3 regions of the Desulfosporomusa polytropa genome follow, and region 2 is predicted to be linked to each of the others. Evidence: riboswitches for the same ligand, from Rfam matches in the RefSeq annotation. Region 2 holds a riboswitch; each other region holds the start of a gene.
What was found. A riboswitch is a leader RNA that binds a small molecule or an ion and turns the genes downstream of it on or off. The one in region 2 is predicted to bind lysine.
Positions count from the first base shown of each region.

Region 1: linked by a shared signal. The riboswitch ahead of ACZ449_RS21370 (DUF441 domain-containing protein) and the one ahead of ACZ449_RS25655 (ABC transporter substrate-binding protein) in region 2 are both predicted to bind lysine.
Region 3: linked by a shared signal. The riboswitch ahead of dapB (4-hydroxy-tetrahydrodipicolinate reductase) and the one ahead of ACZ449_RS25655 (ABC transporter substrate-binding protein) in region 2 are both predicted to bind lysine.

Region 1 is NZ_AP042400.1:4,181,364-4,188,711, reverse strand. Features, by position in the region: gene ACZ449_RS21380 (2-hydroxyacid dehydrogenase) at 1-64, shown strand, start outside; gene ACZ449_RS21375 (phosphoglycerate dehydrogenase) at 244-1,200, shown strand; lysine riboswitch at 1,261-1,425, shown strand; gene ACZ449_RS21370 (DUF441 domain-containing protein) at 1,585-2,040, shown strand; gene ACZ449_RS21365 (aldose epimerase family protein) at 2,270-3,415, shown strand; gene ACZ449_RS21360 (RraA family protein) at 3,669-4,334, shown strand; gene sstT (serine/threonine transporter SstT) at 4,569-5,813, shown strand; gene ilvA (threonine ammonia-lyase) at 6,238-7,348, shown strand, end outside.
Region 2 is NZ_AP042400.1:5,080,980-5,088,327, forward strand. Features, by position in the region: gene ACZ449_RS25630 (L-lactate dehydrogenase) at 1-373, shown strand, start outside; gene ACZ449_RS25635 (alpha/beta hydrolase) at 419-1,312, shown strand; gene ACZ449_RS25640 (hypothetical protein) at 1,585-2,079, shown strand; gene ACZ449_RS25645 (hypothetical protein) at 2,305-2,463, shown strand; gene ACZ449_RS25650 (alpha/beta fold hydrolase) at 2,533-3,345, opposite strand; lysine riboswitch at 3,618-3,783, shown strand; gene ACZ449_RS25655 (ABC transporter substrate-binding protein) at 3,886-5,028, shown strand; gene ACZ449_RS25660 (branched-chain amino acid ABC transporter permease) at 5,099-5,977, shown strand; gene ACZ449_RS25665 (branched-chain amino acid ABC transporter permease) at 5,989-7,002, shown strand; gene ACZ449_RS25670 (ABC transporter ATP-binding protein) at 7,014-7,348, shown strand, end outside.
Region 3 is NZ_AP042400.1:907,150-914,497, reverse strand. Features, by position in the region: gene dapA (4-hydroxy-tetrahydrodipicolinate synthase) at 1-387, opposite strand, end outside; gene dapG (aspartate kinase) at 403-1,623, opposite strand; gene ACZ449_RS06090 (aspartate-semialdehyde dehydrogenase) at 1,634-2,665, opposite strand; gene dapB (4-hydroxy-tetrahydrodipicolinate reductase) at 2,739-3,533, opposite strand; lysine riboswitch at 3,653-3,823, opposite strand; gene ACZ449_RS06080 (general stress protein) at 3,941-4,621, opposite strand; gene ACZ449_RS06075 (YlmC/YmxH family sporulation protein) at 4,697-4,960, opposite strand; gene ACZ449_RS06070 (hypothetical protein) at 4,969-5,289, opposite strand; gene ACZ449_RS06065 (dCTP deaminase/dUTPase family protein) at 5,365-5,808, opposite strand; gene ACZ449_RS06060 (M16 family metallopeptidase) at 5,822-7,075, opposite strand; gene ACZ449_RS06055 (N-acetylmuramoyl-L-alanine amidase family protein) at 7,276-7,348, opposite strand, start outside.

The DNA.
Region 1 (7,348 bases), 900 kb from region 2:
TAGTCTGGAAAACATTGCGCGAGTCGTAAACGGTCAACCGCCGGCAAATATAGTAAATAGATAAAGGTCTAAGCAATAAAGCCAAGGAAAATTGGTTACATTCTGATGCATAGTGAAGCAGGAATCTGACCCTATTCGACTTATTGAAAGTATCCTAAGTTTGGTATGCAGGCGCTCTGCAGTTTGAGCAGTAGCGGGACATACCGGAATGATACTATGCGAGAGCGGAAGGGATTGGATATCTTGAAAACAGTATTGATCACATCTAAAGAATTTGGCAGCCAAATCGATGGGCAGCATAGAATAAACCTGGAGCAGTATTTTGCCGAAAACGGTTGGCAGATTGTATGGAACTCGGCAGGTTCTGCGATGAGTGCCAGAGACATCATCCAGCAGGATATTAGGCATAGGCTTGACGCAATTTTGGTTTATTCCAGTTCAGATGAAATTAGCCACGAGGTTTTCAAACACTGCCGAAATTTAAAAGTGGTATCCCGGCATGGTGTGGGTATCGAGAATATTGATGTCCTGGCCGCTCAACAAGCAGGCGTGGAAATTAAAACAACTGCCAAAATGCCTGGATATGAGACAGTTGCAGATTTAACCTTTGCGTTGATGCTGTCTTTGGCAAGGAAGGTGCCGCAGATTGACTCTACATTACGAAAAAACAGCTGGTATCGCCCTGTTAGCAGCGATGTTTGGGGAAAAACGCTTGGGATAGTTGGATTAGGACGTATTGGAAAAGCGGTTGCTAAACGGGCTAAAGGCTTTGATATGAAAATTTTGGTTTCCACGCGCCACCCTGATGCTGCCTTTGTTGCCGCAAACGGGATAACTTTGTGCTCAAGGGAGGAACTGTTGACCGCAGCTGATTTTGTCAGCTTGCATTGTATGTTACATCAAGAAACCAAGCATATGATTGGTGCCTCGGAGTTTGCCCTGATGAAACCAAGCGCATATTTGATTAACACGGCCAGAGCAGGTCTGGTAAACCAAGGTGAGCTACTTACCGCGCTGAAAAGCAAAACAATCGCCGGTGCAGCTATTGATGTATTCGAAAACGAACCGGCAGTGAATGATCCCATCATCGCGGAAGGCTTGGATAATGTTGTGGCAACCACGCATGTTGGCTCATATACGGTGGACTCTCTGAAGCGGATGGACTTTCTGGTGGCAGAAAATATTGTAGAGGCAGTATGATAACTAGTAGATGAATTGCAATAATGTATTGAAAGCGGGGATTTAACAACTTGATAAAATTGGTATGGTAGAGGCGCGAGACGCAATAGTACTACAGGGAGCTGGCTGCGATGAACTGTCAGGAAAGGGCGGATTGCCGAAGTGCTGGGATTGCTAATTCCCGGCATTGGGGCCGTATTCAACAGGTACGGCACTGTCATCTTCGGATGGTGAGCTATCGCACGAGGGTAAGACTCCTCTTCACTATGCCGGCAGCCTCTAACGTATAGGGTGGCTGCCTTTTTTCTATTAGTTTGTCAGAAGGTAGGATTACATTTCTGACAAAAAATTGACAAAGACTTAGCTTGCGATAGTAGAATCCCAACTAATTTAGGAGGTGAAAGTATGAACTGGGATAATATGCCGCTATTAGTCATTCTGGTACTGTCGGTTATTGGAAACAACAATTCCGTGGCCTTGGCCGTTTTGGCGCTGTTGTTAATAAAATTAATGGGTTTCTCATCCTGGTTTCCTAGTATTGAAAACTATGGACTAAATATTGGTATTACCATTTTGACAATGGCAGTGCTAACGCCTTTGGCACAGGGGCGAATTTCCATAGGAGAAATGCTAGTTGCCTTCAAAACGCAGGCTGGTGTGATTGCCATAATTGTTGGGTTAATTGTATCTTGGGTGGCAACGCAAGGCATGTATTTTTTGAAGGCGTCGCCTGAAACTACGACTGCTTTGATTATAGGTACAATCGGCGGTGTTTGTTTTTTGCACGGTCTGGCAATTGGGCCGCTTATTGCCGGCGGCGTAGTAGCCATGATATTAAATTTATTGAATTTGTTAAAATGAATTACTCCCAAACAAATCACAAAAAATTCTAAAAAAACCACATATTCCATTTTTTCTCAACATTGTATACTAAAGGTATCCTACGGAGAGCTCGTTTATTATCTATTTCAGTCAAAATCATAAGTATATTACTAATAGCAGGAGGTGAAAGCAAGGCCATATATCATCTATTAACGCAATTTTCTGTTCTCTGTTTGGATAATTTGTATTGATTATAAGGAGACTACTAATGAAAAAATTCTTAATTCTTGCAATCATGGGAATGCTTGTATTCTCTACGGCTGTCGTTGGCGCTAAAGCCAATGGTGATTACATCGACATCCAACGAGAAGCTTTCCAAAAAGAGGTTAACGGTAAGCAAGTTGATTTGTTCACACTGACAAACAAAAACGGTGTAGTCGCAAAAATCACCAACTATGGCGGAAAGATTGTACAACTTTTAGTGCCTGATAAAAATGGACGACTCGGCGATGTAGTGCTTGGTTACGAGACTCTTGATCAGACCATCAATGGACAAGCTTCGATGGGGTGTACCATCGGACGTTACGCCAATCGGATTGGTAAAGGGCAATTTACGTTAGAAGGAAAAGACTATCAACTCACAGTTAACAATGGCGCAAATCATTTGCATGGTGGTACTAAAGGAAGCCGCTTTGTTGTTTTTGACGCTAATCAGATTGATGCCAAAACCTTGCAACTTTCCTATTACTTTAAAGATGGCGAAGAAGGTTACCCTGGGAATTGCTTATTAAAAACTGTCTATTCACTAACAGACAATAATGAACTAATCATTACCTACGATGCAGTAACCGATAAACCAACCATTGTAAATTTTACAAACCATGCTTTCTTTAACTTGGCAGGAGCCGGTAGCGGCACCATTCTAAATCATCAACTAACCTTAAACGCTGACAATTTCACTCCTGTTGACGGTACACTAATTACAACTGGAGAAATCCGCCCTGTTAAGGGAACTCCAATGGATTTTACCAAAGCAACTACAATTGGTGCTAGAATTAACGATTCATATGAACAGTTAAAATTTGGCCCCGGGTATGACCACAATTATGTATTGAATAAGGCAGGCAGCGAATTGAGTTTTGCCGCTCGTGTTTATGAACCTAAATCAGGAAGAGTCATGGAAATCTATACAACCGAGCCTGGTATTCAGTTCTACGCAGGAAACTTCCTTGAGGGAAAAGTTCCTAGAGATATCGGTAAAGGAGGCAAAGCTTACAATTTCCGTGAGGCCTTCTGCCTGGAAACACAGCATTTCCCTGATTCCCCCAACAAAGATAACTTTCCTTCAACTGTATTAAAACCGGGCCAATGGTTCTCATCAACCACAGTGCATAAATTTTCCATAAAAAAATAGTAATAATTGAGGCCATCCAAGACAGGTGGCCTCAATTTTATTATTGCTGAAAGCGTGGATTCTTTTTGTGGGCGCTATTAAAAACTAACAAAGTGGGATTACCTTTAGTTTCAGAGTAAAGTAATGAATAGAGGAAAATGGTGTCCTGGTTTCGTATATAATAATTCAGGCTGTAAAGTTAGGTGACACAAGCAAAGTGGGCCTTTGGCCGTATTTTGGATTTTACATAGAAACATGATCTGGGAGGACAGTTATGGCAGAATGGAAAAATGACAATGAACTTTTCGCAATCATGCGCAAAGAACTTTATACACCAGTAGTTGGCGATATTCTTGATAAATTGGGACGGTATCATCAGTTTCTGCCGCAAGCGGTGCAACCGATGAAAGAGGATATGGTGCTTGTTGGTCGGGCTATGCCTGTATTGATGATTGATGTGTATGGCGAGCAGAAAAAACCGTTTGGCTTATTGACAGAAGCGCTTGACCAATTGCAGCCAGGAGAAATCTATATAGCCAGCGGTGGTGATATGTGCTGTGCCTATTGGGGAGAACTTTTGACGGCGACTGCTAAAACGCGGGGCGCTAATGGGGCTGTGGTCAACGGCTTTCACCGCGATACTCCCATGGTTCTGGAACAAAATTGGCCAGTATTTTCGCGGGGAAGGTATGCGCAGGATTCTGGTGTCAGAACACAGGTTGCCAATTACAGATGCCCGATTGAAGTGGGTGAAGTATGGATCAAACCAGGCGATCTGGTGTTTGCCGATCTTGACGGTGTGCTGATTATTCCGCAGGAAATCGAAAGTGAAGTCATTGTCCAGGCTTTGGAAAAAGCCAGGGCAGAAAAAGTGGTGCGCAAAGACATTGAGAATGGTCTTTCGAGTACAGATGCCTTCAAAAAGTACGGAATCCTGTAAAACCAGTTCGATCCCTTCCAGGCATCTGTTTGGAAGGCTTTTTTATTTTCGGCAAGAAAATAAACGGTGAATTTAACAGTAAATGTCCCTTGCATGCACGCAAAGAGAATTTTTGTCCATTGACGATATACAGAAAGGGCATTATAATAATCTTGGTACCTCTTTTAAATTTAATATCTATAGGATCTATTTTTATCAAGAGGTAAATTTGCAAAAATAGGAGTTGTCTTTTGCGTGTTCAAATCTTTATTTTCTGCGATCAGTAAAATTAGCTTAGTCAAACAAATAGTTCTTGGTCTTGTCCTTGGTCTTATCGTTGCGCTGTATGCGCCAGACCTTGCCAGCCGGGTAGCCCTTTTTGGGACATTATTTGTTGGTGCTTTAAAAGCTGTGGCACCAATATTAGTACTAGTCCTCATTATGAGTGCCCTTTCTAGTCAAAAGCAGGGCGTAGAAACCAATATGAAATCTATTATACTTTTATATATTCTGGGTACTTTTTCCGCTGCTTTTATTGCAGTGGTAGCAAGCTTCCTCTACCCAGTAGACCTTAAGCTTGTTGCTAATGCATCAGATGTAACACCGCCGAATGGTATTGTCGAAGTACTGCGTACTCTTGCTTTGAATGTTGTTGATAATCCAGTAAAAGCATTAATGACTGGTAATTATATTGGCATTCTCTCTTGGAGTATTATTTTTGGCATTGCACTTCGGCATGCCAGTGATACAACCAAAGAAGTTATTAATGGTTTTTCTGATGCTGTATCGCAAGCCGTACGTTGGGTTATCCAACTTGCTCCTGTGGGTATCTTTGGCCTAGTTGCAGATTCTATCTCTCGCAATGGTATTGAAGCCCTTATCGGCTATGGCAAGCTACTCGTACTTCTAATTGGTTGTATGCTTTTTGTTGCGTTGGTTATAAATCCACTTATCGTATTTTGGAAAATTCGTAGCAATCCCTATCCATTGGTATTTACCTGTCTCCGTGAAAGTGGTATTTACGCTTTTTTTACGCGTAGCTCTGCTGCGAATATCCCTGTAAACATGAATCTTTGTAAAAAACTTGACCTTGACCCAGATACGTATTCTGTATCTATTCCGCTTGGCGCAACAGTCAACATGGCCGGTGCGGCTGTAACTATTTCCGTACTTTCCCTAGCAGCAGTTCATACCCTCGGTATTCCTGTTGATATCTGGACTGCTTTACTTCTCAGTATTGTGGCTACCATTGGTGCTTGCGGTGCCTCTGGCGTAGCCGGTGGATCGCTGCTGCTTGTACCGATGGCCTGTGCACTCTTCGGTATTAACAATGATATTGCGATGCAAGTTGTTGGGGTAGGCTTTATCATCGGTGTATTGCAGGACTCCTCCGAAACAGCTCTCAACTCCTCTACAGATGTACTCTTTACCGCGGCTGCAGATATCGCCAGATGTAAAAGGCAAGAACAATTACAATTACAAATGCAAGAAGAATTATAAAATAAAATAGGGCCAGCTGTTTACCAGCTGGCCCTATTTTATTGCCATGATAAAGCAGAGAACTAGTTACCTGGGGAATACTATGTAGTTTCTATTATCATACACATAAGAAGCAGCTTTATTTTGCTATGCTGCATATTAACCAGAGTAGTAGCGCTGTCCCGACAGGAACAACTACCAAAGAGCCTATTACCGACAAGACATCTAAAACCATGATAATCCCCCGGTACATCATATGCAGGAGGGCAGTTATTGAGAATCCAAAATAGATGCCTATTTTTTTATTGTAGTTTTAGTTGAAAACAAGGAAATACAGGAGCTGTAGGCAGAATGTATAAATATAGCAGTGATTCCGAAAATTAGTATGTGAGCATTTGTAGTAAATCTAACATTGTTTCATTCACAATAAATAGGAGATGATAAGATGAATATTTCGTTGGCAGACATAAAAAAAGCCAGGGAAACGTTGACCGGGGTTGCTGTACGGACAGAGCTAGCCTACACCAATACGCTGAGTGATATGACAGGTAATAGTGTTTATTTAAAAATGGAAAATCAACAGCGTACAGGGTCTTTCAAGCTGAGAGGTGCGTACAATAAAATTGCAAATTTAAATGAAGCTGAGAAGAAAACCGGAATCATTGCTTCGTCTGCAGGCAATCATGCGCAAGGGACAGCTCTTGCAGGCACACTTTTTGGTATTTCGTCTACTATTGTGATGCCGAAAAGTGCCCCCTTGTCGAAAATTAAAGCGACGCAAAGCTATGGCGCCAACGTTGTTCTTCATGGGAGTGTTTATGATGAAGCTTATGCGGAGGCACGGCGTATTCAAGCGGAAAAACAATTGACGTTTATTCATCCCTTCGACGATCCTATGGTTATTGCCGGTCAGGGGACAATTGCTTTAGAAATATTGGAAGATTTGCCTGATGTCGAGGTCATCGTTGTACCGATTGGCGGCGGCGGGTTGATTTCAGGTATCGCTATCGCCATTAAGAATCTAAAACCCAACGTAAAAGTAATTGGCGTTCAGACGAAAAATATGCCATCCATGGTTGAGGCTATTGCGCAAAAAAAGATTGTCACTTGTAACGGCTGTCCCACTATTGCCGATGGAATCGCAGTGAAAACTCCTGGCGAGATAACCTTTGAACTTGTCCAGCGCTATGTTGATGATATTGTAACCGTAGACGAAGAGGAAATCGCGAGTGCGATATTGCTCTTGATGGAGCGTGTCAAAACGATCTCAGAAGGATCAGGTGCTGTTGCTGCTGCCGCAGTACTAAACAGACTACAGGAATACAAAAACAGCAAAATAGCAGCAATTATTAGTGGCGGTAATATTGACGTAAACATGATGTCTCGCATCATCAATAAAGGCTTGACGAAATCGGGACGTAAAGTAATCTTCAATATGGTGATTCCGGACAAACCTGGTTCACTATGGAAATTATTGCAATTGACAGCTGAAACAGGAGCCAACGTGCTGAACGTTACCCACCATCGGGAAAGCCGCGGTGTTGCACTCGGATATG
Region 2 (7,348 bases):
TCCGGTAAACCAATTGGACCAATACTTCGGTATTGAAACACCACTTGATAAAGGCGCTATAGGTAAACAAGTTGTGCAAGTTGCTTACGATGTACTAAACGGCAAAGGCTGGACTAACACGGGTATAGCCATGGGCGCTGTTCGCCTTGCCAAAGCAGTTATGTATGATGAGCGATTTGTGGGACCAGTTTCTGTTACTCTTGAAGGTGAATATGGCATAACTGAAAAAGTATCGCTCAGTATTCCTTGCGTTATCGGCAAAAATGGTGTTGAAAAAAGACTTCCTTTGAACTTGCCGGAAGAAGAAGTTGATAACTTAAAGCATTGTGCTAAAACAGTTCGTGCCGTTTTGGATTCTATTAATATTCGTTAATTTCGTTTACAAAAGGATTTCGCTGACTAAGTAGAGGTGCTAATCGTGGCTGGAAACTCAGAAAAAATGCTCAGGATTGCGGTGCAGATGAGAAAAGGCCAGTCTTCAGAACAAGCCAAATTGCCGAAAGAAGAAGTGCCAGTAGGTAATTTTATTGACCGCACAGTGTTAACCAACGCCGGAAAGACTCGTGTTCTTATCTATATGCCGGAAAAGCAAACCAAGGTTCCATACCCTGTTTTTGTCAATCTTCACGGAGGCGGATTTATCCTCGGTGGTGCTGAAGATGATGACGTATGGTGTAGAAAGATTGTCAACGCGGTAAACTGTGTCGTCGTCAATATCGACTACCCTCTTGCGCCGGAGTGTAAGTTTCCGGTGGCGCTGGAAGAAAGTTACGCCGTCGTTAAATGGGTACATGACTATGCGGAGAAACTGGGAATTGATCCTCGGCGGATTGCCGTGGGTGGGCACAGCGCCGGTGCCAATCTAGCCACGGCAATCTGCTTATTAGCCAGGAAAAGGGAAGAATTCTCTATTGTTTACCAAGTGCTGGATTATCCGGTATTGGACCATACTACTGATGCTTACAACAAACATTTCCATCCGGAAGAGACGATACTGACACCCAAATTGGTTAATTATTTTACTGCCTGTTACATCCGTAGTGAGGAGGACACTAAAAATCCATTTGTCTCGCCGATTCTAGAGAAAGACCTTCGAGGGCTTCCGCCGGCACTTATCATTGCGGCAGAATATGACCCGCTGCACGAAGAAGATAAACGCTACGCCGAGCGCCTGGCGGACGCTGGGGTGGAAGTGCTGTTCAGGAGATTCTCTAAGTGCTGTCATGCTTTTACCCATTTTGGCCCGAAGGAAGCGGCCGATGAGGCGTGGGCACTGATTTATTCTCAACTGCGGGATGCTTTTAAGATATAATTGTCGTTCATAGCATTCCCTCCGGAAATATATAGTAACGCATTTAAGCAGTAACAGTAAGTTAAGCCCTCGGCATACGCCGAGGGCTTATTTTTTAAAATTTAGTGTTTGGCCATTTACTACTAAAAATTAAATACTGAATCTAGGAATAACTACATATAAAAATATAAGGAATAATATCTGCTAATATACCAAACAACATATCTTCATTATTATTGATCTTTTTAGCGGTACATGCTGCTTTGATAATATAAATCAAGGAGGGTACTATAATGAAAAAGTTCTTACTTACAATTATTTTTGTTATGTTAACCAATGTCTGCTTTGCGGAAGATATATATACTGTTACAGAAAATGGTTTTGTTAAGTATCTTCGCACAGAATCACTAAAAGCAAAAGTAACATCTAAAACTGAGCAAAATTCACTTTTTGAAATGACATATACCTTAATCTGCATACCAGAGGAGAGCACTTTAGATAAATTAAGAATCCAAACTTTGGATAATAATATTTCCTTTGAAAAACAAACGTTTACCTTTAAATGCTCTTTTAATCCAAATAGCAATCAGTGGAACCAAGACGGCTCAATTTGGTTAAAAAATGATGAGCTTTGGGGAAATTCCCCTCCAAAATGCTTATATAAAACCCGTGGCAATATGTCAGGTGGAGCATATTACGGAAATGAACCAGAAGCTGTTTTTAACAGAGTTATAATTATCACTGCTTACAAATATATTCTTTCTCATAAACTAGTAAAGTATAATTGACACCGAACTTTTCAATTTGATCATCATATCCTGCAACCTAACCATCTAAATGGAAGCGTGGGGACGGTTCCATTTGCTTCCTTTCTTCTTTTATGCTAAACTGAAAAAAATGCCAAGGATTGCAAAAAAAGTATAGTTAATAAATATTTTTCATCTATAGTAAAATATATTATACTAATATCAGAAGCAATAATTGTCGAGATATAAATTAAGGAGGAGTTTTGCATGAATAGTAGTATGAGTGCTGAAAAGAAATTTGGTATGGGCGAGATGAGCGAAATACCCTCAAAAATGCAAGAGCAGGTATCGCCTGTTAGATCGTTGCTCGAATGCAACGCCATCGTTTTAGCGATGTTATCTTTATTGTTGCTTAATTATTTATAGTAAGTAGAATATTGTTGAGGGACATAAGGGGATGTTTCTTTTTTGACATCTCGTACATCACTAAAAACTTTATTCCTCAATAAATTGAGTTAGCTCTTTGTTAAATTTAGCGTGCTCGTCATAGAATAATCCGTGACCGCTGTATCTGAACGGAACAAGTTTGGAGTCTCTAATTTTTTCATTTTGGGCAATAGCCAATGGGAACAAACAAACTTTGTCATGGATACCATGAAGAATTAAAGTTGGAACATATATTTCCTCAAGATCCAAAAATAGTTCTTCGTCTATCCAAGAGGCTGCAACTGCTGCGGTGGACCAACCTGCCGCTTGCAGTCCCATTTGAAAGAACCAATTTGAGAAAGCTTGAGATACATGCTGAAAGAAAAACGTATCGCCAAAATTTCGCAACATTTCGGGACGGTCATTATTTGTTCCCTGGATGATTTTAATTACATCCTCTTTTTTTAGCCCATGTGGAAAATAAGGACGCTGAATCAGACTGGGAGCTGCTGCTGCAAAAAGGGCAAGCTTAGATACCCCGTATCCCTTGTGACGGGCCATATAGCGAACAGCGACCGCTCCCCCCGTAGAATGGCCTCCGAGGGTGAAATCATGAAGTCCGAGTTCTTCGACTACACTGCGAATATCATCTGCCGACGTATCGTAGTCGTAGCCTGCCCAAGGCTTGTCGGAATTACCGAAACCTCGCGCATCAATTCCTATGCAGCGATATCCCCGCTTAGGCAGTTGATCAAACTGATACTCAAACATTTTATGGTTTGCCGGCCAACCGTGTATAAATACGATTGTTTTACAGCCCGCAGGATTAAGGTCTTCCACGTATATCTTTACGTCTGGTTCGACTTTAATATATACCCCCACCAAAAGCCCTCCTTTGAAAGAATATTTACATAATATATACTATATTATGCACTCGCTACTAACAGTGTGATAGCCTAGTGTGGGCTGTATCATTCATTTAGAAATAGATAAATCCAACAGATGCTATTTTTTTAGAGGACTTATACAGCATTTCCGCCAACTGGCATTGAAAATTGTGGCAGTAAAAGATCGACATTTCGACAAAAAATCTTGACGAACTAATTGCGAAAGTCTAGAATAGAGCTAATAAAGAAAAATATTCCTTTAATCAGATTGTTTATAGAGGCGCAGCCAACATTAGTACCTGTTTGATGAGGCATCAACGAAGGCAGGGAAAGGGTTAGTTGCCGAAGTAAGAAAAACGGCGGTTTTTTTTACTGGGTCTGCATTGAATAAGTGCAGGACTGTCACCAACGTTGGTGGAGAGCTATCTCATCTGGGCCGAGACATGGACTATTATTTTTCATGTTATTGAAGACACCTGGCAGAGAAATCACCAAGTGTCTTTTTTATTTTTATTATATTTTTAGGGGGGAATTTATGAAAACGTGGGTAAAGGTTTTAGGTGGATTTATGGTTGCAGTTTCCATGGTTGCTATTGCAGGTTGTGGCGGGTCGGCGACTCAGGGTAAAAAAGCGGCGCTGACGGTTGCGATGGTTAATCCTCTGTCAGGAGATAATGCGACATATGGTCAAAGCCATAAAAATGGTTTCGAATTGGCTCGTGAAGAAATCAATAAGGCTGGCGGGGTTAAAGGCCAGTCGATTGAAGCGGTCTTTCACGATGATGCAGGTGATCCCAAACAGGCTGCCGCAGGAGCGCAAAAATTTGCCGATCAAAAAAATGTAGTAGCGTTAGTCGGGTCTTGCCTTAGCTCGAATACTCTTGCCATGGTTCCGATAACCGACAAGGCAAAACTGACTCATTCTGTGGTGTCTTCAAGCACGCCCAAGCTTTCGGGAATCAGCCCTTATTTTTTTCGTATGGCTGTGCAGGATGCCAAAGTAGGAGTTTTAATGGGTGATTTACTGGGGCAAAAATTAGGAGCTAAACGGGTTGCGATCCTCTATCCTAATAACGATTTTGGCAAAGGTCTTATGACCGTTCTTGAAAAACAGCTTAACCAATATCAGGTTACAATTGTTTCTAACCAAGCTTATTTGGCAACAGATAAGGATTTTTCCGCTCTGCTGACCGAAATAAAAAATAAAGGCATTGATGCACTCGCAGTTTGTGGTACTTATACAGATGGTGGCTTGATTGTCAAACAGGCGACTGAATTGGGTCTGACTGTTCCTATTGTAAGCGGCCCTGGTTTATATAGTCCCAAATTTATTGAAATTGCGGGGAAGGCTGCCGAACGCTCTATATCATTAGGCGCATTTGTTTCTACCAACCCTGACCCAGCTGTACAGGCTTTTGTTAAAAAGTATAAAGAGAAATATAATGTAGAACCAGACACCTTTGCTGCTCTAGGCTATGATCAAATGTATGTTCTTGCCAAGGCGATGGAGAAGGCTGGTGAAAAAGGAACTATCACCAGAGAAGGTGTCCGTGAGGCCATGAGCCAGACCGATTATAAAGGTATCACTGGGACAGTGACATTTGATGATAAAGGTGACTGGGTTAGACCTTATTTATATATTACTGTCAAAGACGGACAATTTGTTGTATATCAATAATTGCGAATTGCGGTGGGAAGTGACAGGTCAGCCTGCTGCTTCCCACTTGTAGTCAGAGGAGGGTGATCAGATGCTGCAGCAAATTATAAATGGACTGGCACTCGGTGGTGTTTATGCTTTAATTGCGATTGGTTGGACGGTGGTATTTGGTATTGTCGGTCTTATCAATTGGACACATGGCGAGGTTTTTATGATTGGTGCATTTGCCGGGTATCTTGTTATAACGACTTATCATGTTAATTTTTTTGTGGCGTTAGTTGTAGCTATGTTTTTTGGTGGGCTGGTGGCCTATCTTATTGAGCGATTAGCTTATCGGCCACTGCGGACAGGCCCTAAGCTTGCCTTGTTTATTACGGCGCTCGGGGCTTCGATCTTTATTCGCAATTTAGCCGCTATAATCTGGGAGCCTCAATCACGAGCCTACCCAGCTACCTTTGAGGCATCGGTTATGACTTGGCAACTTGGTTCAACCGTTTTGACAATCAATACGCTGCAAATCATGATTTTTGCGGTTACGCTGGTTATTATGGCTTTTCTGCAGTGGTTTATTACGCGGACCATGATGGGCAAGGCTATGTTGGCGGCATCGCAGGATCTTGAAGCAGTTAGTCTGATGGGGGTTGATGTCAACCGTTTGATTACCATCACCTTTTGGGTTAGTGGGATGTTGGGTGGTGCCGCTGGAGTACTTGTTGGCGTTCTATATGCTATTGATCCAATGATGGGAGCAATGGCTGGATTGAAAGGTTGGGCTGTAGCTGTGCTGGGCGGGGTTGGCAGCATCAGCGGTGCTATGGTTGCTGGTTTATTGCTGGGAGTTATTGAAAACATTTCGACGACCTTCATTTCATCAGGTTATCGGGATGCAATTGCTTTTGTTATCATGATTGCTACACTGGTTATTAAGCCAACTGGCTTAATGGGATTTAAATTTGAGGATAAGGTCTAGGGGGTGGGTTTATGGCAAAACCAGCATTACAATTTGCACAGAACTTGGCACATAAACCGGCAACAGCAATTATTCTCATTGCAGTTCTGCTTGGATTCACTTTTATAGATTCACTTGATTTAACGGAAGAATATATATTCGGTGCTTATGCCAAGCATATTTTGTTTATTTCACTTATTTATAGTGTTGTTACGTTAAGTTTAAACTTTGTTACTGGTTATGTCGGGCAAACATCGCTAGGTCATGCTGCTTTTTTTGGACTGGGCGGATACGTTTCTGCCCTCACAACATCTTTATTGCATTTGCCCTATGGAGTGGCTTTTATACTATCCGGATTAGTAGCTGCACTGGTGGGATTGCCACTGGGTGCTCCTGCGCTTAGAATAAAAGGCCCCTTTTTAGTTGTTGTCACCTATGGTTGTGGTGAGGTTTTTAAGTTTATAGCGATCAATCTGGATATCACAGGGGGGCCGGCCGGATTACCTGGCTTAATTTCACCTACTTTAGGCATAGCCTTTAGTGACATCGGTGTAACAGGTAAAGAGGCGTTCATTGTTGCTGCACTTATTCTGGCGCTAGTACTTGCCTTTATCATGTATCGCCTAGAGGATAGCCGGGTTGGACACGCTTTTGCTGCTATTCGGCAAGATGAGATAGCAGCCGCTTCGATGGGAATTAATCCGGCTTATTACAAATTAATGGCGTTTGTCTTCGGAGCCTTTTTTGCAGGACTTGCCGGCAGTTTATTCGCTCATTATATGAGCTTTATCAGTCCGGATATGCTTAGTTCCAATGAATCTATAATGATGTTAACCATGGTTGTTATTGGTGGTGCCCGGAGTATTCCCGGAGCATTTTTAGGAGCCTTTCTACTTACCATTACACCGGAATTTTTACGGTTTGTAAAAGATGTATTCGGACTTAGTTATGATCCCTGGTTAGTATTGTTTGGTCTGCTGCTTGTTGTCATGATGCGTGTCAAACCACAGGGATTGTTAGGTGCTGAAACTGTATTTCGCCGTTAGGAGGAACTGCCATGCTGCTGCAGGTTGAAAAGCTATGTAAAAATTTTGGTGGACTGAAAGCTGTTCATAATATTGATTTTTCGATAGATTCGGGGGAAATTGTAGCAATTATTGGGCCTAACGGGTCAGGTAAAACCACATTTTTTAATGTCATTAGCGGAATTTTACCTGTTTCTTCAGGGGGGGTTTTTTTTAGAGGACAAGATGTTACAAGCTGGAAAGCCTATGATATGGCAAAAGTCGGGTTAACGCGTACTTTTCAAAACATTCGGCTCTTTCCGGAACTTTCGGTACGGGATAATCTAATTATCGGCCGCTATAGCAAAAATTCTTCAGGAGCTCTTGA
Region 3 (7,348 bases), 1.5 Mb from region 2:
CGTTGTTGAGTCCGCAATGGCTTTAAAATGCTGGTAATAACCTTCTTGCGGCGGCTTATTATAATAGGGACCAACAAGCATTGCGCCATGCACACCAATCTTTTCAGCTTCTTTAGTCAATTCAATAGAAGCTCTCGTATCGTTTGAACCGGTGCCAGCAATGACAGTAGCCTTATCACCTACAGCCTCCAATACTACTTTGAACAATTTCAGCTTTTCATCTGTAGCTAATGTAGCCGCTTCACCAGTGCTGCCTGCAACTACCAATCCATCAGAACCGTTATTTACAAGATATTTCGCCAAATTAGCGACTTCACTATAATTCACACTATAGTCAGCATTAAACGGGGTTACCATTGCGGTTAAGACTTGCCCGAAATTTTTCATTACACTCGCCCCTTATTAATTTGATAAGCCAAATTTCTCATGAAGCGATTTTACAGCAGCCCCAACATCACTTTGTGGCACAAGCACAGAAATAGATGTATGGGAATCAACTGTCTGGAGAATAGCAATTTTATTACGAGACAGAGCTTCAATAAAATTTGCCATCACGCCTGGTACTTCTCGCATTCCGCCACCAACTACAGATACCTTTGCACAATGTTCTAGTATTTCAAATTTACAACCTAGACGTTTGAGTTTTATTGATGCTTTTTCGGCCTGATCAGCATTAATAGTAAACATGATCTCGCCTGGATGAATATTAATTAAATCGACGCTAATACCATTATCAGCCATTGTCTTAAATACCTTAAAACTTGCATCATTTCCCATAGTATCATCAAGGTGAACTTTAACCTGAACAATATTAGTCAAATAGGTTACACCTGTGGCGACACGGTCAACTACAGTTACGTTATCGTTGTCTTCTTTGGCGATATTCGTAATAAGTGTACCGGGAGCTTCTGAAAATGTTGATTTTACTACAAGGGGAATATTTTTTTGCATAGCAATTTCAACTGCGCGGGGATGTATTACCTTAGCCCCTTGATGAGCCAGTTGACATACTTCCCCATAACTTATGCAATCAAGAATTTTCGCATTCTCAACAATTCTTGGATCAGCTGTCATAATGCCTTCAACATCTGTATATATTTCGATCATGTCAGCCTTTAAAGCTGCGCCTAAGACTGATGCACTAGTATCGCTGCCACCGCGTCCCAAGGTAGTAAATTCACCTTCACCCGTCATACCTTGAAAGCCACACACAACAGGTACTTTTCCCTGTTTTAAATAACTGATTATCCGTGTTGGATCACATTTTGAAATACGAGCGTCAGTAAAGTTATCATCGGTAATAATACCCGCATTTCCTCCCGTTAACATAACTGCGTCCATACCAGCGGCCTGCAGCGTACCGGCCATAATCACGGCTGAGATCATTTCGCCGCAGCACATAATCTGATCAAGCTCGCGGTCAGCAATATTCTTATAGGCTGACCGCGCAATATCGATTAGTGTATCTGTAGCGTAAGGAGCTCCCTGACGTCCCATAGCCGAAACTACAACTACCGGATTAAAGCCTTGATCCCGCGCTTTTTCAATCTTGCGCAGTACAAGTTCCCGCACTTCAGGTGATGCTACAGATGTGCCCCCGAACTTCTGGACAATTATTCGCATTTTGTACACCTCAAATTAAATTATGCTCAATCATATACTCAGCTATTTGCACAGCATTCAGCGCTGCACCTTTGCGAATTTGATCGCCTACAACCCACATATTTAATCCATAAGGCACAGTTTTGTCTGCCCGAATACGACCAACAAACACTTCATTACTGTCTGAAGTATATAGTGGCATAGGATACAACATTTCAGCCGGGTTATCTTGTACAATAACACCAGGAAATTTAGCCAATACTTGTTTTGCTTCTTCAGGCGACAGCGGGCTATTAAGCTCTATGTTTATTGATTCAGAATGACTGCGATATACCGGCACCCTCACCGTCGTCGCAGTTATTCCGATGTTATAGTCATTGAATATTTTATGAGTCTCATTTACCATTTTCATCTCTTCTTTGGTATAATCCTCTTCAACAAATACGTCTATTTGCGGTAAGAGATTAAACGCGATTTGATAATGTTTGGGCAAACTGGCGCTCGGTAAAATATTAGCTTCTACAGGACGATTTTCTACAACTGCCTTAACTTGGTCAGTCAGTTCATCAATGCCTTCTTTGCCAGCACCGGAAACAGCCTGATATGTAGAAACAACTATACGTTTAATCTTTGCCACATCATATACAGGCTTTAATGCCATAACCATAATAATTGTCGAACAGTTAGGGTTAGCAATAATCCCTTGATGATTTTTTATGGCCTCTGGGTTAACTTCTGGCACGACCAAAGGTACATTCGGGTCCATGCGGAAGGCACTTGAATTATCAATGACAACCGCCCCGCGTTTAGCAGCCTCGGGTGCTAAGGTTTTACTAATTGAGCCGCCTGCAAATAAGGCAATTTGCACATCACTAAATGAATCGGGTGTCGCCTCCTCAACAATGTAGTCTTTACCCATAAATTCGATAGTTTTACCTGCAGACCGTTCAGACGCTAACAATTTCAATTGGTTAAACGGAAAGTTGCGCTCTTCAATAAGTTTTAAAAATTCTTGGCCAACTGCTCCAGTTGCCCCTAAAATTGCTACATTATACTTTTTCATTGTAAATTAGTCCCCCATTCTATAATCATAAATATGCTCATATATTTGAAGTTGGCTTCGTTCTTTGCAACGTTTAGCCCATTATATGTTCAAGACCAAAAATCAGCCCATCAACAGTTAGCACTTTTTTACAAGCCAGTACTACTCCCGGCATAAACGATTCTCTGGATATTGAGTCATGGCGAATCGTTAGGGTTTGGCCTAATCCACCGAAAATCACTTCCTGGTGAGCTACATAGCCAGGCAGTCGAACACTGTGCAATCGAATACCTGACAAATCACCGCCACGAGCACCAGTCAGTTTTTCTTTCTCATCTGGATGGCCTTGCTGCATTGTTCCCCGTACACTGGCAATTAATTCAGCGGTTCTAAGACCTGTGCCAGATGGGGCATCCAGCTTTTGATCATGATGCATCTCGATAATTTCAACATGCGGCAAATACTTGGCGGCCTCTTGGGAAAGTTTCATCATAAGAATAGCACCTATGGAAAAATTAGGTGAAATAATTGCATTAACCTTGGAAGCTGCACATAGCTCACGAATATCCTCAATATCAGTTTCCGTTAATCCGGTTGTACCCACAACTGGGCAGACGCCATTTTTAATGGCAATTTTAATGTTGCTTAAAACTGATTGCGGATTAGTGAAATCAACCATAACTTGTGGTTTAGTTTCATTGACAACAGTAACTAAGTCATTGCCAACCGTTACTCCTGTTTTTCCTGCGCCGATAATATCGCCTACATCGGCAAAGTCGGAATTTATATCTACTGCTCCGACTACGCTTAAATGCGGGTCCTTATGAACTGCTCGCAATACTTCCCGTCCCATTTTGCCATAAGCGCCACATACCATCACTCTAATCAAGCGCTATCCACCTCCTGTTTAATAAGAAAAGCAGCTGGTGAGCGCATTTCTCACCAGCTGCCAAAACAGCATTTTTCTGACCTTAGGAAAATATATGTGTATATATATCGTCCCTGACCAGATGAGATAGCACTCCACCAAGTAATGGTGACAGTCTTAAATCTATTTGATGTAAGACCAGTAAGAAGATTCGGCATTCTTTCTTACTTCGGCGGTCGCCCCTTTTCTTTCAGCTCATCGATTCCACTCTCACTGAAAGTACTTTTGACTCCCGCACCTCTACTTCATCCTTTACAGGATGTTGCTTATTCATTTTATACACATTCTATACCAAAGGTTCCATCATTGTCAATAAATATTAAAAGCTGTTTATTTATTCATCCACGACATTCCAGTGAAAACTATGTTTAGGTTAATGCATGAGTTTCTACGTCTCTTGCCCCGTTTTGACGCAGGATCTGAGCTGCTTGATTCGCTTTCGCGGCATCAGAGCGGATTATTGCCAGAATTCCACCTTGTGCTACCTCTTGTTCATAGCGTCTTCCTACTTCAGCCGGAATGCCCCAATCAATAAGCCCACCCGTAATACCGCCTGCTACCGCCCCACTCAAAGCGGCAGCAATTGGCCCAGCGGCTAGTACTGGTCCTACACCAGGAATGGCTAAAGCACCTGCTCCCAAAAGCAAACCGCCAATACCGCCTAACGTGCCACCTGCTAGGGCACCATCGGTAATATCATCTTCAACATATTCAGTATCTTGGCCTTGCTGATTTTTGTTTTTGGAAACAATATTTATTTCTTCGGTTGTAAAGCCTTTCGTTCTAAGCGCATTTACTGCCTGCTCAGCATTATCACGAGAATTAAATACACCAATTACGCTTTTAACTCCCGTAGTACCTGCCTGCATTCCAGGTGACTTAGTTTGCGCCGCAGAACTCGTAGTTTGTGTTTGGAGATTTGCAGTTTGCGCTTGACCACCTGCATAGTTATTTACTAAAGCGTTTCCTGTCTGGCCTGTAGTTTGAGCTGTTGGCTGCTTCCCAGTATTTCCTTGCATAGCACCTGTAGAATTGTTCGTTATTGACATTAATAAGCCTCCTAACATTAGTCTGATATACAGTTTAATGTTAGGCTTAACAAGTACAACACTTTTTATTCCCGATCATCTAGAATACATGTGATCATAAGCGTTATTTAAATCAACAATAACAACTTCATCTCCGATGCGTTTGATTGCCTGCCATGGTATTGTTACTAGCTGATTGTCACCTAAAAAGTTAAATAGTGTATTTCTTTTGGGCAGAATTAATCCACCAATAACACCAGAGCGACTGTCAAAAGTAAGCTCACACTCACCAACGATACCTAACCGCGCACCATCTCCCAAATTAATAACTTCTTTTCCAGTCATTTCACTTATCCGCATACTTTCACCTACTTGCTATCAAATAGTTTAGCAAAAAACGGTTGAACAACCGCCACTACTATAGCCGTCATCGCCAGCGGATCGAACATAATTATACTGACAGTTATCCGTTCAGGTATCTCCAATTTTAAAAATGAAACAATCATTACCAAAGAAATATATACGCCGCCGGCAGTGGCAACTAAATCTCGTACGGCATTAGCAAAGGGCGATGGCTTTGGCTCAACTGAGGGTATATTGTCCAAGGACATCCGAGAGTGGCAAACACGTACCCAAACAGACCCCATAACCATCAAGACAACCAGTACTAATGTCATCCAGGTATACACAGTAGCCCTCCTTAACCTGCTTCTACCAATGTATATGGCGAATTAGCATAAGTTATGAAAAAAAATCGCCATTTGTTACTGTCCTGTACTCCCAAAACCGCCTGAACGAAGATTATTGACGCAATCGTTATCTGTTTTTAGGTACTTATAAAAAATTCCCTGGGCTAGTCTGGTTCCTTTGGTAATTGTCACAAGTTCTGATCCCTGGTTAAAAACGGGAAGTAAAATATGTCCCTCATTTTCCTGATTATTATAATAATCGGCATCAATAATACCTTGCCCATTAATTAAACTCAAGCTATGCTTAATAGCCAAACCAGAACGAATATGAATACCAAGATATTCGTCTTCTTCCATATAGGCTTTAACTCCTGTTGGAACTAAGATAACCTTTCCTGGAAGTAAAGTAATGTCTTGGGCAATTGTAAGATCATACCCGGCACTTAACGCAGTCTTACGAATCGGTAATTTTATATCTGATTCTCTATATTGACTAATTACCTCAAATCCTCTTGCCATACTATTCTCCTTCTTAAAAACTGAAATCAGTATTAATATTTAATGAGTCAGCAGGGCCTAGCGCAGTAAAACACAGTTTTTCAGCAACAAGCATTTGCTCAATCATCTGGTTTACATCAGCTAGCGTCACCCTGTCAATTTTGCTTACAACTTCATCTAAAGAAACAAATTTTTCTAAAGTAACTTCCATCTTGCCAATACGGGACATCCTGCTGCTTGAACTCTCTAAGCCCAGCAGCAGGCTCCCCTTTATTTGCTCTTTTGACTTAGTCAGTTCCTGCTCAGTTATGCCTTTCATTTTAAAATCCTTCAAGTTTTCTATAATAAGATCCAACACTTGATTTACATTTCCCGGACGAGTGCCTGCATAAACGGTAAGCAATCCGGCATCTTTATAACTATTTTGATAAGAATAAATAGAATAGGCCAGACCACGCTCTTCGCGGATAGCTTGGAACAGTTTAGAACTTATTCCTCCGCCTAGCATATTATTAAAAATATACACAGGATAGATTTGGGGATTCTCTAGCGGCACACTCAATGCGCCTAAGCATATGTGCACTTGCTCGGAATCTTTGTTAATAATCGTTCTGGCTGGTGCAAAGGCCGGGGTAGTTATCGCCAATTTTCTTTTTTGTCCTTTAAAGTCACTAAAATAACGAGCTACTAATCCTACAAACTCTTCATGGCTTATATTGCCGGCAGCAGCAATTACCAAATTATCTGGAGTGTAAAAATCATGGTAATATTTCATTACTGAATCGCGATTAAATCGTTCAATTGAATCAGTCGTGCCTAAAATATTCCGTCCAAGCGGGTGGACAGGCCACACGGTATCCAAATGAATGTCATGAACCAATTCATCTGGTGAGTCTTCATACATATGTACTTCTTCAAGTACTACCTGGCGCTCACGTTCAATGTCTTCTTCGGCAAATTTTGATGCAAGCAGCATATCGCTTAGAATATCCATAGCTAAATCAGCATGAGAATCCAAAACCTTCAAGTAATAACAAGTACATTCTTTGGCAGTAAACGCATTCAATTGCCCACCAACAGCATCAACTATCTCAGCAATATCCTTGGCTGAACGCCGCGCCGTTCCTTTAAACATCAAGTGCTCAATAAAATGAGAAACTCCATGATTATATTCCTCTTCAAACCTTGATCCTGTTGCCAGCCATACGCCCATACTAACTGATTTCACATACGGAATCGTTTCCGATACGACGCGAATTCCATTTGGCAATACTGATTTTTTATACATAAATCTCCTTATCATTGAACAAAAATGACACCTTCCTATTTTACTGCAAATTGTTCTTATTGGTATACGTTTCAAAAAAATAATTTTCTAATATAGTATAATCCTTATTATACCTAAATTTGCTAATAAAGAAAACACAGCTTGCGCCGAGCCTTTGGCGACAACGCAAACTGTGTTGCCCTTATCCTGCTTTTAAGATACTAGTTGTTAAAGTATTTTACTACTCCGTTAAAAATACCCTGGGCTATTTTATTCCGGTAATTATCTTCCTGT